One region of the Allocatenococcus thiocycli genome, then DNA from elsewhere that is predicted to be linked to it. Evidence: predicted binding sites of a transcription regulator. Region 1 holds the regulator's gene; the other holds the start of a gene.
What was found. Region 1 encodes MetJ, which represses methionine synthesis genes. Its sites were predicted from a motif close to TTAGACNTNTANANGTCTAA; they were not measured.
Positions count from the first base shown of each region.

Region 2: L9Q40_RS08920 (MetQ/NlpA family ABC transporter substrate-binding protein) is a predicted target of MetJ. The motif match lies at 1,578-1,597, and genes of this name have one in related genera.

Region 1 is NZ_CAKLCK010000035.1:40,959-44,387, reverse strand. It holds gene L9Q40_RS14305 (malic enzyme-like NAD(P)-binding protein) at 1-1,227, shown strand, start outside; gene metJ (met regulon transcriptional regulator MetJ) at 1,343-1,663, opposite strand; gene L9Q40_RS14295 (O-succinylhomoserine (thiol)-lyase) at 1,890-3,053, shown strand; gene L9Q40_RS14290 (bifunctional aspartate kinase/homoserine dehydrogenase II) at 3,063-3,429, shown strand, end outside.
Region 2 is NZ_CAKLCK010000026.1:3,789-7,217, reverse strand. It holds gene L9Q40_RS08925 (D-fructose-6-phosphate amidotransferase) at 320-610, shown strand; gene L9Q40_RS08920 (MetQ/NlpA family ABC transporter substrate-binding protein) at 755-1,558, opposite strand; gene L9Q40_RS08915 (flagellin) at 1,873-3,003, shown strand.

The sequences.
Region 1 (3,429 bases):
CGAGCCCTTGACTATCATGCATACCCAACCCCAGGGAAGATTGCAGTCGAGCTGACAACACCCGCAGAAACCGCCGGTGATCTTGCATTAGCATATAGCCCTGGTGTAGCTGAGCCTGTACGTGAAATCGCACAAAACCCAGACAATGTATACAAGTACACCGCGAAAGGTAACATGGTTGCCGTTATTTCTAACGGTACCGCGATTCTTGGCTTGGGTAACTTAGGTCCGCTTGCTTCTAAACCTGTAATGGAAGGTAAAGCGCTACTGTTTAAGCGTTTCGCTGGACTTGATTCTATTGATATCGAAGTAAAACACCGCACGATCGACGAGTTCGTCAATACCGTAGCAAGCATTGCTGATACCTTCGGTGGTATTAACCTTGAAGATATTAAAGCGCCAGACTGTTTCGAAATTGAAAAGCGTCTTATCGAACGTTGTGATGTACCTGTATTCCACGATGACCAGCACGGTACCGCTATCGTAACGGCCGCTGGCATGCTGAACGCCATTGAGCTGCAAGGTAAGAAGCTTGAAGACTCTACGATCGTTTGTCTTGGTGCAGGTGCGGCTGCAGTAGCGTGTATGGAACTACTGATCAAATGTGGCGCGATGCGTGAAAAGATTTACATGTTGGATCGTAAAGGCGTGATTCATACTCGCCGTGATGATCTTAACGAGTACAAAGAGCTATTCGCAAATAACACCGACAAACGTACTTTAGAAGATGTGATTGAAGGTGCTGATCTGTTCCTTGGCGTATCAGGTCCAAACCTGCTTCCACCTGAAGCATTAAAACTGATGGCGGATAAGCCAATTGTTTTCGCATGTTCAAACCCAGATCCTGAAATTAAGCCAGAACTAGCACATGAAGTTCGTGATGACTTAATTATGGGTACGGGCCGCAGTGATTACCCAAACCAGGTAAACAACGTACTGTGTTTCCCATTTATTTTCCGTGGTGCGCTTGATGTGCGTGCAAGCGAAATTAACGATGAGATGAAACTTGCTGCGGTTGACGCTATTCGTCAATTGGCGAAAGAGCCAGTACCAGAAGCGGTACTGAAAGCGGCGGGTGTCGATAAGCTTGAGTTTGGCACTGACTACATCATTCCAAAGCCAATGGATGCTCGCTTACTGCCTCGCGTTGCAAAAGCTGTTGCTCAAGCAGCCGTTGACTCTGGTGTTGCTCGTATTGAAATGCCTGAAAACTACATGGCAGAGTAAGACAAAGATTTAAATGATGTACAAAAAATGGGACGCGATGGCGTCCCATTTTTTTTATGTCATTTTTTAGTATTAGGCGCTAAATCACCGCTTGGTGTATTCAACGTGCTCCTAATTACTCTTCGTCAAATGACTCAAATTCGATGCCCATTTCGGTCATCAGAGCTTTTGCTTCAGTCGGAATATCGTCAGGGCGATCTTTACGAAGGTCCTCGTCCGTTGGAAGTGGCTGACCCGTATACGCATGTAGGAATGCTTCGCATAGGAGTTCGCTGTTGGTTGCGTGGCGTAAGTTATTGATCTGACGACGAGTACGTTCATCAGTTAGCACTTTTAAAACTTTCAGCGGGATAGATACAGTGATTTTTTTTACTTGTTCGCTTTTCTTTCCATGCTCAGCATATGGGCTAATGTATTCGCCATTCCAGTCAGCCATTGCGTACCTTCATATTTGTAATAGGTTAAAAACTAATTGAGGTGCTGATTTTAGCTGCATTTACTGCCATAAGCAAAGACATATAGACGTCTAGAAGTGTTGACGTCTTAATTTTTGACGAGTAAAGTGACAAGAACAGTAAGGGAAGTGTGCAATTCATTGAATCTGACCATTTAGATATAGCGCATTCCCATTTAGAAGTCATCACCTGTGAAAGGATACACCCATGAGCTCCCGTAAGCCTGCAACTATTGCTGTACGCACCGGTATTGAGTCTGACACTCAATATCATGCTGTCGTTCCACCAATCTACCTTTCAACGAATTACGGCTTTCCTGCGTTTGGGGAAGTGCCTAAGTACGATTACACGCGTTCTGGTAACCCAAACCGTGGATTATTAGAAAGTGCATTGTCTGAGCTGGAGTCTGGCAAAGGGGCTGTCATCACTAACTGTGGTACGTCCGCACTGAACTTATGGGTGTCTGCTTTTATTGGACCTGATGATCTTATTGTTGCGCCAAACGACTGTTATGGGGGCACTTATCGTCTGTTTAACACTCGTGCAAACAAAGGCGATTTCAAGGTGCTGTTTGTCGATCAAACTGACGAACAGGCGCTGGATGCGGCATTAGCACAGAAACCAAAACTGGTTCTGCTAGAAACGCCATCTAACCCTCTGGTTCGTGTTGTCGATATTGCTGTCTTGTGTGAAAAAGCGAAGCAGGTTGGCGCATTAGTCGCGGTAGACAATACCTTTTTAACACCGGTGTACCAGAAGCCATTAGAGCTAGGTGCTGACTTTGTTATTCACTCTACAACGAAATACATCAATGGACACTCAGATGTGATTGGTGGTGTGATTATCGCTAAAACGGAAGAGCATGCAGAAGAGTTAGCGTGGTGGGGCAACTGTATTGGGGCGACAGGCACACCTTTTGATAGCTACATGACCTTGAGAGGTCTTCGTACTTTGGGTGCGCGTATGCGAGTGCATGAAGAAAGCTCACAGCAGGTGCTGGCTTACCTGCAGAAGCAAGCTTTGGTGGCGAAAATTTATCATCCAAGTCTTCCACAGCACCCTGGCCATGAGATTGCTAAAAAGCAACAGTCTGGTTTTGGCTCTATGTTGAGCTTTGAGTTTGCGGGCTCGTTTGAGCAGCTTAAAGCCTTTGTCAAAGAGCTTCAGTTGTTCTCACTTGCAGAGTCTCTGGGCGGGGTAGAAAGCTTGATTTGTCACCCAGCATCTATGACGCATCGCGCGATGGGTGAAGAAGCCTTGGCTGAAGCGGGTGTATCACAGCAATTGCTGCGCCTTTCTGTAGGGCTAGAAGATGCACAAGATCTTATTGCCGACCTAGAACAAGCATTCACTAAATCTGCACAGCAATAGGAGTTAATAATGACTGTACAACGTCAGCTACACAAGTTTGGTGGTAGCAGCCTGGCAAACCCAGAGTGTTACTTACGTGTAGCGGGAATTCTCAAGGAATACTCTGCAGAAAATGACTTGGTGGTGGTCTCTGCAGCAGGTAAAACAACCAACCGCCTGATTGAGTTCCTTGAAGGCTTAGAAAAAGATGGTCGAATTGCGCACGAAGCTTTGCAGAGCTTGAGACAGTTTCAAATCAGTCTCATTGAAGAGTTATTAGAGGGAGATGCGCAAGAACAGCTGCTTGCCTCCTTACAAGATGAATTCAGTACATTGGCGGAACTGACCTCTCCGCTGACCGAAGCGCAAAAGGCGGCGGTATTAGGCCACGGAGAAG
Region 2 (3,429 bases), on a different contig from region 1:
CACAAACCAGTGAGCGGCTTTCTCTATTCTATGTGTGAGAACTACAGAATCGGGTAGATGTCTTGTTCTGTGTGTTCCCTCTCAACCACTTCTAATGACGTAAGGATGAATTGATATGTTCATTAGTTCTTTGTTTTCAGGATATTCATCGCCGACAGGATTAACTGGGACAGTTTCTTATAGCTGTAGTATTGAGTAGAAGTTAGCTTTTATAAAACTAACTTCTTATTGGTATCTAGCAGAAATTGACCGTAATCAAGCTAACGGAGTAGCTAGAGGAGTATCTTGGTATGACGTACTGCTAGAAGGATTTAGTACCATGATATATAAATATTTCTTACGTGAACTCTTGGGGTTAGCTATAGTGGTCTGTGTTGTTTTTGGAGTGGTAGGGGTCTTGTTGGATCTTTTTGCCCTGACTGCATTTTTTGAGCATCAAAACTCTATTGCTGATGTCTTTTTCCATGAGTCTTTATACTTTGTTATTTTCTTCATCCCGCCGTATTTTCTCTGGAAACTTATCAATCGCCCAGATCTAGTCGTCGCTAGGCAAAGTTACTTGGCGATGAAGCTTGAAGCAGAACGTCGTCAATACGCTGATCATCTTTAAGCGTAGTTGGCTATTGACCTCAGGCCAGTATCTAAAAAGCACAAAGGCTCATGGATGTTTCCACGAGCCTTTTTCAATATTGCCATTACCTATATGCGAAAGGTGATGGCAGAGTACTATCAAGCACTATGCTGTTTCTAATCCTTAAAATGCAGGCTCAATGGTACCCTTAAAGGTTTTATCTAAAAAGTCACGAATCTCCTGAGACTGATAGATCGATACAAACTTCTTGTACTCTTCTTTATTCTTATCTGCTTCGCGTGTTGCGATAACCATAACAGCCAGAGGTGCTTCTTTCGATTCTAGATAGATCCCTTGTTTTTTAGGATCAAGCCCTGATGACATCACATAGTTCATCGTAATGGTTGCCGCATCGACATCGTCTAATGTTCTTGGCAACTGGGCTGCATCAACTTCAACGAACTGAAATGCTTTTGGATTCTCCGTAATGTCTGTCAACGCCGCTTTATGGCCGACACCCGGTCTCAGTGTAATTAAGCCCGCATCAGCAAGTAGGAGTAGGCCGCGACCACCGTTGGTTGGATCATTCGGGATCGCAATGCGCGCATTCTCAGGTAGGTCTTCAAGAGAACGGAACTTGTTTGAGTAAACTCCCATACGCATCAGAATAGATTGGCCGATAGAGACTAAGTGAGCGTTGTGGCTGTTGTTGAAGTTATCTAGAAACGGTTGATGCTGATAGCTGTTGATGTCGATACTGCCATCACTCAATGCTGCGTTTGGTGTTACGTAATCGGAAAACTCAACCACCTCTACTTTAAGCCCTTGTTTTTCTGCTTCTTTGGCGACTGCTTCTACAACTTGTGCATGAGGGCCAACGGTTGCTCCAACCTTAATGACAGAGTCTTCTTTTTGCCCGCACGCCACTAAGCTCAATGCTGCTATGAGAATAAAAGGTAACTGCTTAATTTGGCTAAAACTTTCCATAATAACTCCATTTATATTTTTGGACGTCTATACGGCTAATCTATCATGATTATAAAACCCGTCAATGTTTGATCGCTCGGTCACCTACTAATGTCTCCCGTCAGTGAGAATTTTGCTTTTGCTAACGTATCCCCTACCAGTTGGCTCTCTGTCTTTAAAGGTTGATTAATCATTTATGCGACAAATGTAATAAAGTTAAATTATTCAACTAATTATGCATAAAGTCACTAAAGTGCAGATGGTTTTGGTCGATATTTAAAATGAGACTTTAGTTCCATAATTTCAAGCAGTAATAATGGAAAGGAGGGCCATGCGTGACATTGAGCCTACACAACAACACCGCTGCGTTAGCAACACGACGTCACGTTGCTGATGCATCTGAAGATTTTAACTCTTCAATACTTAAACTTTCTTCGGGAAAAAAGATCAACAGTGCTAAAGATGATGCGGCTGGTTTACAAATTTCGAATCGATTACATGTACAAACTCGAGGGTTAGATGTAGCAGCTAAGAATGTTAATGACGGAGTAGCCATCGTTCAGACTGCTGAAGGATCTATGAGAGAAATATCTCATATTCTACAAGATATGAGAGACCAATCCTTACAAGCAGCTAACGGAGCATACTCAATAGCGGATAGGCAAGCTATTCAAAAAAATGTCCAAGCTTTAAAGGATGAGCTTCATAGTATCGCGAGTTCAGCCAACTTTGCTGGCATTAACTTGCTCGATGGCACATATGGTAAGAAAGCACTTCAAGTGGGTTCCAATAATGAAACGATTCTCCTTGAGCTAAAGGATATGCGCTCTAGCGCTTCATCGATGGGTGGCAAGATATTTGTTGCACAAGAAGCCAAAGGTGCAGACTGGGTTGTCGGGGAAGATGGCCACAAGCTCAGCATTGATTTCATCGACAAATCTGGGAACGATGTGAGCCTTAACATCGAAGCTAAAATTGGAGATGATATTGAAGAGCTTGCAACTTATATCAACGGACAGCAAGAGTTTATTACAGCATCGGTATCGGGTAGAGGTGAACTGCAAATGTTTGTTGGTTCTGCTGTTGCAGAAGATGAGGTTTGTTTTTCTGGATGTCTGGCTAAAGAGCTGAACTTCGACAATGGCCGCAAGTCGATTGTTGAGAACATCGATGTAACCAGTACAGGAGGAGCCCACGAAGCGGTCGCTGTCATTGATTCTGCATTGAATTATGTGGATGGACATCAAGCAGATATGGGAGCACTTCATAATCGATTTGATCGCATGCTCTCTAATTTAACTAATATGCATGAAAATATTAGTGCATCGAAAGGAAATCGTACTGATACAGATTTCGCAAAAGAAACAACTGAAATGACTCGAGCTAAAATTCTTCAACAATCTTCATCATCTATGTTAGCTCAAGCCAGAGTAATTCCTAATGCAGCTTTGAACCTGCTGAATTAATAGTGTGTGACTTGATATCTGTATCTCAATGGCCGCTCATGTGTTTGTAATACACATGAGTATCTATTGATGAGAAAACTTTAGAATACCAATACCAATACCAAGCAACGAATTAGTTGTTCTTGTGCGATTTATGCTTACTAAACGGTTGGTATTGGTATACGACGGGCGTGGTACCTACCTGGCAAAGTTCACAACCAGATATAGACAAGAACAGAAAAGACAAAGGCCCGTAGATTTCTCTACGAGCTTTTATTGGTGCGCTTTTCTCTAATGTGTCGAACTGCATTTAAGATTCAGGTCAGGCATAGGTTGTGTGTTTGCCCACTTTCTTTTTCATAAGTACGATTTAAGTTACTTTTTTTGTTGTGCCAGTTTAATACGTTTAGTAAAAACATTTGCTTAAGAGTCTTTTTGCATATCATT